2 regions of the Pseudomonas sp. SA195 genome follow, and region 1 is predicted to be linked to the other one. Evidence: predicted binding sites of a transcription regulator. Region 1 holds the regulator's gene; the other holds the start of a gene.

Region 1 (4,208 bases):
TTCGCTGAACTGGCCTTTACCGTGCAGCTGATCGAGCAGCGCCTCGAATTCATCGTCGGTAATCTCGTCGCCGGCCGGCTGTGCGGCGGCCTGTTCAGGCACGACCACAGAATCGGCACCCGTAGCCGGGGCGAACTGGCCCTTGCCGTGAAGCTGGTCGAGCAGCGATTCGAACTCTTCGTCGGTAATCTCGTCAGCTGACGCCGCAGCCGGAGCCTCGGCCGCCTCGTCCAGCGCGCCAAGGAACTGTTCGAATTCAGTGTCGGCACTGGCTGGAACGGGCTCAGGCTCGGCCGAGCCGACCGGCGTGACCGGTTCGGCGACAGCCGGCTCGCTGGAGGCTGGTTCGGCCAGGCGCGACAGGGCTGCCAGCAGCTCGGGCGTGGCCGGGGTAACGGCCGTACGCTCACGGACCTGGCCGAACATTTCGTTGACGGCGTCCAGCGCTTGCAGGACAACGTCCATCAATTCCGAGTCGACGCGACGCTCACCCTTGCGCAGGATGTCGAAGACGTTTTCGGCGATGTGGCAACACTCGACCAGCTCATGCAGCTGGAGGAAACCCGCACCACCTTTTACCGTATGGAAACCGCGAAAAATCGCATTGAGCAATGCTGCGTCATCGGGGCTGCTCTCCAGCTCCACCAGCTGCTCTGACAATAGTTCGAGAATCTCGCCGGCCTCAACCAGGAAATCCTGGAGGATTTCTTCATCGGCGTCGAAGCTCATATTTCACTTCCCCTAAAAGCCCAGGCTCGAAAGCAGATCGTCGACATCGTCCTGCCCGGATACGACATCCTCACGTATATCGGCATGCATCTGCGGACCTTCACCATGGGAAGGGCCTTTTTCTTGTTTTTTTCGTTCCTGCTCGGCGCGCAGCTCTTCGCGGTCGTGCTTGATGCCTGCGACGCGGTCGACCTGACCGGCCATCAGCACCAGGTTGAGCAGGTTGCTTTCGAGTTCAGTGATCAGCCGCGTGACCCGCTTGATCACCTGGCCGGTCAGGTCTTGGAAGTCCTGGGCGAGCATGATTTCACTGAGGTTCTGCGACAGCTGGCTGCCATCGTTCATGGTCCGCTGCAGAAACTGATCTAGCCGTTTGACCAGGTCGCGGAACTGTTCGGCATTCATGTCGCGGCGCATGAAGCGCTGCCAATCAGCCGTCAAGCTCTGCGCCTCATAACTGACGTAGTTGACCAGCGGCGCGGATTCCTCGACGAGGTCCATGGTGCGGTTGGCGGCCTTCTCGGTCATCTCGACGACATAGGACAGACGGTCCGTGGCGTCAGTGATCGGTGACGGATCGCCCCCGGTCGCGCAGGTGTCCATCTCCAGCTTGACGATGGCGTTGTGCAGCTCGCGGGTAAGTTTGCCGACTTCTTGATAAAGTCCCTGGTTACGAGCCTGACTGAGCTCGTTAAACATCTGCGCCGCTTCGTCGAAGCGGCCCTGCTGGAGACTTTCGATAAGTTGGGGTGCGTGAGCCTTGAGCGTCGTTTCGAACTCCGCCAGGCTTTGGTCTGCTTGCGTCATAGTGCCCTCGCGGCGTTACTTCAGCCGTTGACGCGCTCGAAGATCTTCTCGATTTTCTCTTTGAGTACCTGCGCCGTGAACGGCTTGACCACGTACCCGTTAACACCGGCCTGCGCGGCCTCGATGATCTGGTCACGCTTGGCCTCGGCCGTCACCATGAGCACCGGCAGGTGCTTGAGACGGTCGTCCGCACGCACGGCGCGCAGCAGGTCGATGCCGGTCATGCCGGGCATGTTCCAGTCGGTGACGAGAAAGTCGAAGCTGCCGCTCTTGAGCATCGGCAGTGCGGTGGTGCCATCATCCGCCTCGGCGGTGTTGGTGAAGCCCAGATCACGCAAGAGGTTCTTGATGATCCGTCTCATCGTCGAAAAGTCGTCGACGATGAGGATTTTCATGTTCTTGTCCAAGTACACCTCCGTAAATCCCGAAATCCCGGAGCCTGCTCACGGTCTGTTGCGGGCTTCGTGAATGAAGCTCGTTAGAGCAACCTTGATTCGCGTTCCTGAGAACCGGCCCTATCGCGCGCGCCACTCGCCGAGACGAGCCCGCAGGCGCGCCGCGCACTGACTGTGCAACTGGCTGACCCGTGACTCGCTGACGCCCAGCACCTGGCCGATTTCCTTCAAATTCAACTCTTCGTCGTAGTACAGCGACAGCACCAGCTTTTCACGCTCGGGCAGACTGGCAATCGCATCAGCCAGGGCCTGCTGGAAGCGCTCGTCCTCAAGATCGCGAGACGGTTCCGGGTGGGCGCTGGCGGCGTCTTCACCGAACTCCCCGTGCTCGCCTTCCGTCAGCAGATCATCGAAGCTGAACAGGCGGCTGCCCAGGGTGTCGCCCAGAATGCCGTAGTACTCATCGAGACTCAATTTAAGTTCGGCCGCAACTTCTTGATCTTTAGCGTCGCGCCCCGTTCTTGCTTCGATGGCGCGAATGGCCTCGCTGACCATGCGCGAATTGCGGTGCACCGACCGTGGCGCCCAGTCGCCCTTGCGAACCTCGTCAAGCATCGCGCCACGAATGCGGATACCGGCATAAGTTTCGAAGCTTGCCCCCTTGCCGGAGTCGTACTTCTTGGAGGCTTCGAGCAGGCCGATCATGCCGGCCTGCATCAGATCATCGACCTGCACGCTGGCTGGCAGGCGCGCCAGCAAGTGGTAAGCGATGCGCTTGACCAACGGGGCGTACTGCTCGATGAGCTGGTACTGGGAGTCTTTAGCCACTTTGGTGTTGTACATAACCGATTCCCGCCGCTGTCAGTCGTGTGCGTTTGCGGTGGGCCTGACCAGGCGCTCCACAAAAAACTCAAGGTGGCCACGCGGGTTTGCCGGCAGCGGCCAGGTGTCGATTTTCTGCGCTATGGCCTTGAAGGCCAGCGAGCACTTGGCTCGCGGGTAGGCCTCGTAGACCGCGCGTTGCTTCTGAACGGCCTTGCGTACCGCCTCGTCGTAGGGAACCGCACCGACGTACTGCAGGGCGACATCAAGGAAACGTTCAGTCACCTTGGTCAGCTTAGCGAAAAGATTGCGTCCTTCCTGCGGCGCGTGCGCCATGTTCGCCAGCACCCGGAAGCGGCTGATGCCGTAGTCGCGGTTGAGCAACTTGATTAGCGCGTAAGCATCGGTAATCGAGGTGGGCTCATCGGTGACCACGAGCAGGACCTCCTGCGCCGCGCGAACGAAGCTCACCACGCCATCGCCAATACCGGCCGCGGTGTCGATGATCAGCACGTCGATGTCGTGGCCGATCTCGCTGAAGGCCTGGATCAGGCCGGAATGCTGCATCGGTGATAGCTGCACCATGCTTTGCGTACCCGACGCGGCAGGCACGATCCGTACGCCGCCAGGGCCCGGGATCATGACGTCGCGCAGATCGCATTCACCGGCGATCACATCCGCCAGGGTGCGCTTGGCGGTCAGGCCTAGCAGCACGTCAACGTTGGCCAGACCGAGGTCGGCGTCGAGCAGCACCACACGCCGACCGAGATCAGCCAACGCCAGGGAAAGGTTGACCGATACGTTGGTCTTGCCGACGCCACCCTTGCCGCCGGTCACAGCAATAACCTGTACGGGATGAATACCCATCATCAAACGCCTATATCTTGCTGGGGCCCGAAGGCCATCGATGCGTTCAACCTGAACGCGTCTACTGTTTCTCTCTCACGCAGCGCTCTGTTCATCCCGCCCTCCGTGAGGAACCGTTGTACAGGCCGGAAAACATGTCGGCCATCGTTTCCTCGCTGGGCGACTCTTCGGATTGCAGGCTCACCGCGCGGCTGACCAGTTGATGCGTGCGCGGCAACTGGAGGTCCTCGGGAATCCGCGGGCCGTCGGCAAGGTAGGCAATCGGCAGATGCTGACTGATGGTCAGCCCGAGCACGTCGCCCAGAGTACCTGCCTCATCAAGTTTAGTCAGGATGCACCCTGCCAGCCCGCAGGGCCGGTAGTGATGCCACGCCGCTTTCAGGACTTGGCTCTGGCTGGTCGCCGCGAGCACCAGATAGTTCTTCGAACGTACGCCACGGTCGGCCAGCGCCTGCAGCTGCAGGCGCATCATCGGATCGCCTGCCGGCAGGCCAGCGGTGTCGAGCAGAATCAATCGCTTGCGTGCAACCGGCTCCAGGCTCTTGCTCAGCGGCTGACTCGGGTCGATCTGGATCACCGGCACGTTGA
Region 2 (4,208 bases), 530 kb from region 1:
CGGTGGACCGAGGCGCGCAAACTATTCGACTCCCTGGCGGTGGACGATGCACAAACCTGTCGGACCATCGCCGAGGTGTTCAAGTCCACCGGCGAGCTGCTGGACCCGCACACAGCCATCGGCGTTCATGCTGCCCGCGAGTGCCGTCGAAGCCTGTCCACGCCGATGGTCACGCTGGCTACGGCGCATCCGGTAAAGTTTCCAGACGCGGTCGAGAAGGCTGGCGTCGGCAAGGCGCTGGAACTGCCGGCACATTTGTCCGACCTGTTCGAGCGCCCAGAGCGTTGCACGGTATTGAAGAACGACCTGAAGGCCATGCAGGTGTTCGTCGGCGAGCACGGCAATCGCGGCAAGCCGCTGTAAGCGAACGGTAGACATGAAAAAGGCCAGTCATCTGACTGGCCTTTTCATTTACGGGCGACACCACTACTCGTCGAATTCTTCCCAGCCACCCATTTCCTTCCAGCGGTTGACGATTCCGCAGAAGAGTTCGGCAGTCTTCTCTGTGTCGTATCGGGCTGAGTGGGCTTCGCGTCCGTCGAAATCGATACCGGCAGCCTGGCAGGCTTTCGCAAGCACGGTCTGGCCATAGGCGAGGCCGGCCAACGTTGCGGTGTCGAAGCTCGAAAACGGGTGGAAGGGGTTGCGCTTGATGTCACAGCGGGCGATGGCCGCGTTGAGGAAGCCGAGATCGAAGCTGCTGTTATGCCCGACAAGGATGGCACGCTTGCAGCCGGCTGATTTCACCGCCTTGCGCACGCTACGAATGATCTCATTCATCGCTTGCGATTCGGGGACGGCCATGCGCAGTGGGTGATCCAGCTTGATGCCGGTGAACTCCAGTGCGGCCGGTTCGATGTTGGCGCCAGCGAAGGGCTCGACGCGAAAGAACAGCGTGTCCTGCGGATAGAGCAGGCCTTGCTCGTCCATGCCGATGGTGACTGCGGCGATTTCCAGGAGCGCGTCCGTCGCGCAGTTGAAGCCGCCGCACTCAACGTCGACCACGACGGGCAGAAAGCCTCGAAAGCGATTCGCCATTGGCGAGCGAGGTTTGCCGGAGGCGGTGGGCTCCAGATCGTCGTCGAACTGATCGTCACTCATTGGCTTTGCTCCAGCCGCCACTGCAGGGTTTCGCCGGCACGCAGCGGGACTAGGTCATGGTCACCGAAGGGCAGGCTGGCTGGCACGCTCCAGGGTTCACGTACCAGAGTGATGGTGTCGGTGTTGTGTGGCAGGCCATAGAAGTCTGGCCCGTAGTGACTGGCAAAGGCCTCGAGGCGATTCAGGGCACCACGTTGCTCAAAGGCTTCGGCGTAGAGTTCGATGGCAGCGAAGGCGGTGTAACAACCGGCGCAGCCGCAGGCGTTTTCCTTGGCATGCTTGGCATGGGGTGCCGAATCGGTACCGAGGAAAAACTTCGGGCTACCACTGGTGGCAGCGTCCAGCAGCGCCTCTTGGTGGGTGTTGCGCTTGAGGATCGGCAGGCAGAAAAAATGCGGGCGGATTCCGCCCACTAGCATGTGGTTGCGGTTGTACAGCAAATGGTGCGCGGTGATGGTCGCGGCAACGTTGCTCGCAGCAGCCTGAACGAACTGGACGGCGTCACGCGTGGTGATATGTTCGAACACCACTTTCAACGTCGGGAAGCGTTCGGTGACGCGGCTCAGCTGTTCGTCGATGAAGCACTTCTCGCGGTCGAAAATGTCAATCTCCGAGCGCGTCACTTCGCCATGTACCAACAACGGCAGGCCAACCTCGGCCATGACCTCGAGTACTGCAAAAATGTTGTCGATGCGCGTCACCCCGGAGGCCGAGTTGGTCGTTGCGCCGGCCGGGTAAAGTTTGGCCGCGAACACATGGCCGCTCGCCTTGGCCTCGCGGATATCGTCGGGTTGGGTCGTATCGGTGAGGTAGAGCACCATGAGCGGCTCGAACCGGCTGCTGGTTGGCCGCGCGGCCAGGATGCGCTGACGATAGCCCTGTGCTTCGGTGGCATTGCGAACCGGCGGGACCAGGTTCGGCATGATGATGGCGCGCGCAAATTGGCGTGCGGCGTCGGCGACGGTGTGCGGCAGCGCTGCGCCGTCGCGCAGGTGGATGTGCCAATCATCGGGGCGCAGGAGGGTCAGGCGGTCGGACATGCGGGATTCCAGGGCGTTGAAACGTGCGGGAATGCTACCGGAATCGCAAAAAAAAATCGCCGCGGCGGGGGCTTGGCCCATGGCATGGGGCGGTCGGCGTGCTCTATCGCGGTGCTCGCTAGGTTCAAGTTTCCGCGGCCGGCACCGATACCTCCCTTGAACGTTTTGTCCACCGTGGAGCCTCTCGTGCGCCTGCGCCCTCTTTTTTTGGCTTGCCTGCTGGCCCCATCGGCCAATGCCATCACCTTCCAGACTCGTCTGGAGCATGTGCAGTGGCAGGTCGAGGGTGATCAATTCGAGTGCCGGCTAAGCCAAGCCATTGCCGGTTTCGGCAAAGGCGAGTTCGTGCGCCGCGCGGGTGAACAGCCAACCTTTCGCCTGCAATCGACCGATCGCTGGTTCGGCACCGGATCGGCGACGCTGCTAGCGGCGGCTGCGCCCTGGCAACCCGGGCGCAGCGATTTGAATCTCGGTGTGGTTTCGGTGGCTGGCGGGGACATTCCGTTCAACAGCTCGCAGCTGCAGGCCGGGCGCTTGCTGACGGGCCTGCTCGACGGGCGCAGCCCGGTCATTCGCCATCACACCTTGCAGGGTGCTGATGCGCTCGAGGTGCGCCTGCTGCCGGCCCGTTTCAGCAAAGCCTACGAAGAATTCCGCACCTGCACGGCGAAGCTTTTGCCGGTCAACTTCGACCAGATTCGCCAGTCGCAGATTGGTTTTCCGGCCGGTGATATCGAGCTGGATGCGCTGGGCCAGGCTAAGCTCGACATCATTCTGGCGTTCCTCAAGGCAGATCCGAGCGTCAACGTCATCCAGCTCGATGGCCATTCGGACAACAGCGGCAACCGCTTGACCAACCGTGACCTTTCGCGGCGGCGCGCATTGGCCGTCGAGGCGTACCTGATCGCCCAAGGGGTGCCGAAGGAGCAGATCACCGTGCGCTTCCACGGCGAGCGTTATCCGATTGTGCCGAACAGCAGCGAGGCCAATCGCGCCAAAAACCGACGTGTCACCCTGCGCCTCGAGCGAGGCCCGGCGGCCGTGTCGGCCGCAGCCGGGGCCGCTACGCCGGCAACCTGAGCCCGGCGGGCCCGTGCCCCTGTAAAAGGGGCGTCGCGACCAGTAGAATTGCCGCTTTCCTTCAATCCCGGGAGTGGATGGCAATGGCCGACGTAAAGAAGGTAGTCCTGGCGTATTCCGGTGGCCTGGACACCTCCGTGATCCTCAAGTGGCTGCAAGACACCTATAATTGCGAAGTAGTGACCTTCACCGCTGACCTCGGCCAGGGCGAGGAAGTCGAGCCAGCCCGTGCCAAGGCGCAGGCCATGGGCGTCAAGGAAATCTACATCGACGATCTGCGCGAGGAGTTCGTTCGCGATTTCGTCTTCCCGATGTTTCGCGCCAACACCATCTACGAAGGCGAGTACCTGCTGGGTACGTCCATCGCCCGCCCGCTGATTGCCAAACGCCTGATCGAGATTGCCAACGAGACCGGCGCCGATGCCATCTCCCATGGCGCCACGGGCAAAGGTAACGACCAGGTGCGCTTCGAGCTGGGCGCTTATGCACTCAAGCCGGGCGTCAAGGTCATCGCACCCTGGCGCGAGTGGGACCTGCTCTCGCGCGAGAAGCTGATGGACTACGCGGAGAAGCACGCCATCCCAATCGAGCGTCATGGCAAGAAGAAGTCCCCTTACTCCATGGACGCCAACCTGTTGCACATCTCCTATGAAGGTGGCGTGCTGGAAGACACCTGGACCGAGCACGAAGAAGACATGTGGCGCTGGACCAAGTCGCCGGAAGCCGCACCGGATACCCCGACCTACATCGAGCTGACGTACCGCAAGGGCGACATCGTCGCCATCGACGGCAAGGACATGTCGCCAGCCCAGCTGCTGGCCTACCTGAACAAGGTCGGTGGCGAGAACGGCATCGGTCGCCTGGACATCGTCGAGAACCGCTATGTCGGCATGAAGTCGCGCGGCTGCTACGAAACCCCTGGCGGCACCATCATGCTCAAGGGACATCGCGCCATCGAGTCGATCACGCTGGACCGTGAAGTGGCCC

What was found. The regulator FliA, encoded in region 1, starts transcription of late flagellar genes. The targets are predictions, from matches to a motif close to CTAAAGTTTNNNNNNNNNNNGCCGNTAA.
Region 2: M1D78_RS15895 (flagellar protein MotY) is a predicted target of FliA. The motif match lies at 2,265-2,292, and genes of this name have one in related genera.

The regions. Positions count from the first base shown of each region.
Region 1 covers NZ_CP096392.1:2,891,315-2,895,522, forward strand. The annotation lists gene M1D78_RS13325 (chemotaxis protein CheA) at 1-729, opposite strand, end outside; gene M1D78_RS13330 (protein phosphatase CheZ) at 742-1,536, opposite strand; gene M1D78_RS13335 (chemotaxis response regulator CheY) at 1,557-1,931, opposite strand; gene fliA (RNA polymerase sigma factor FliA) at 2,052-2,774, opposite strand; gene fleN (flagellar synthesis regulator FleN) at 2,793-3,623, opposite strand; gene flhF (flagellar biosynthesis protein FlhF) at 3,712-4,208, opposite strand, start outside.
Region 2 covers NZ_CP096392.1:3,416,535-3,420,742, reverse strand. The annotation lists gene thrC (threonine synthase) at 1-363, shown strand, start outside; gene rnt (ribonuclease T) at 427-1,101, opposite strand; gene pyrC (dihydroorotase) at 1,098-2,141, opposite strand; gene M1D78_RS15895 (flagellar protein MotY) at 2,328-3,221, shown strand; gene M1D78_RS15890 (argininosuccinate synthase) at 3,305-4,208, shown strand, end outside.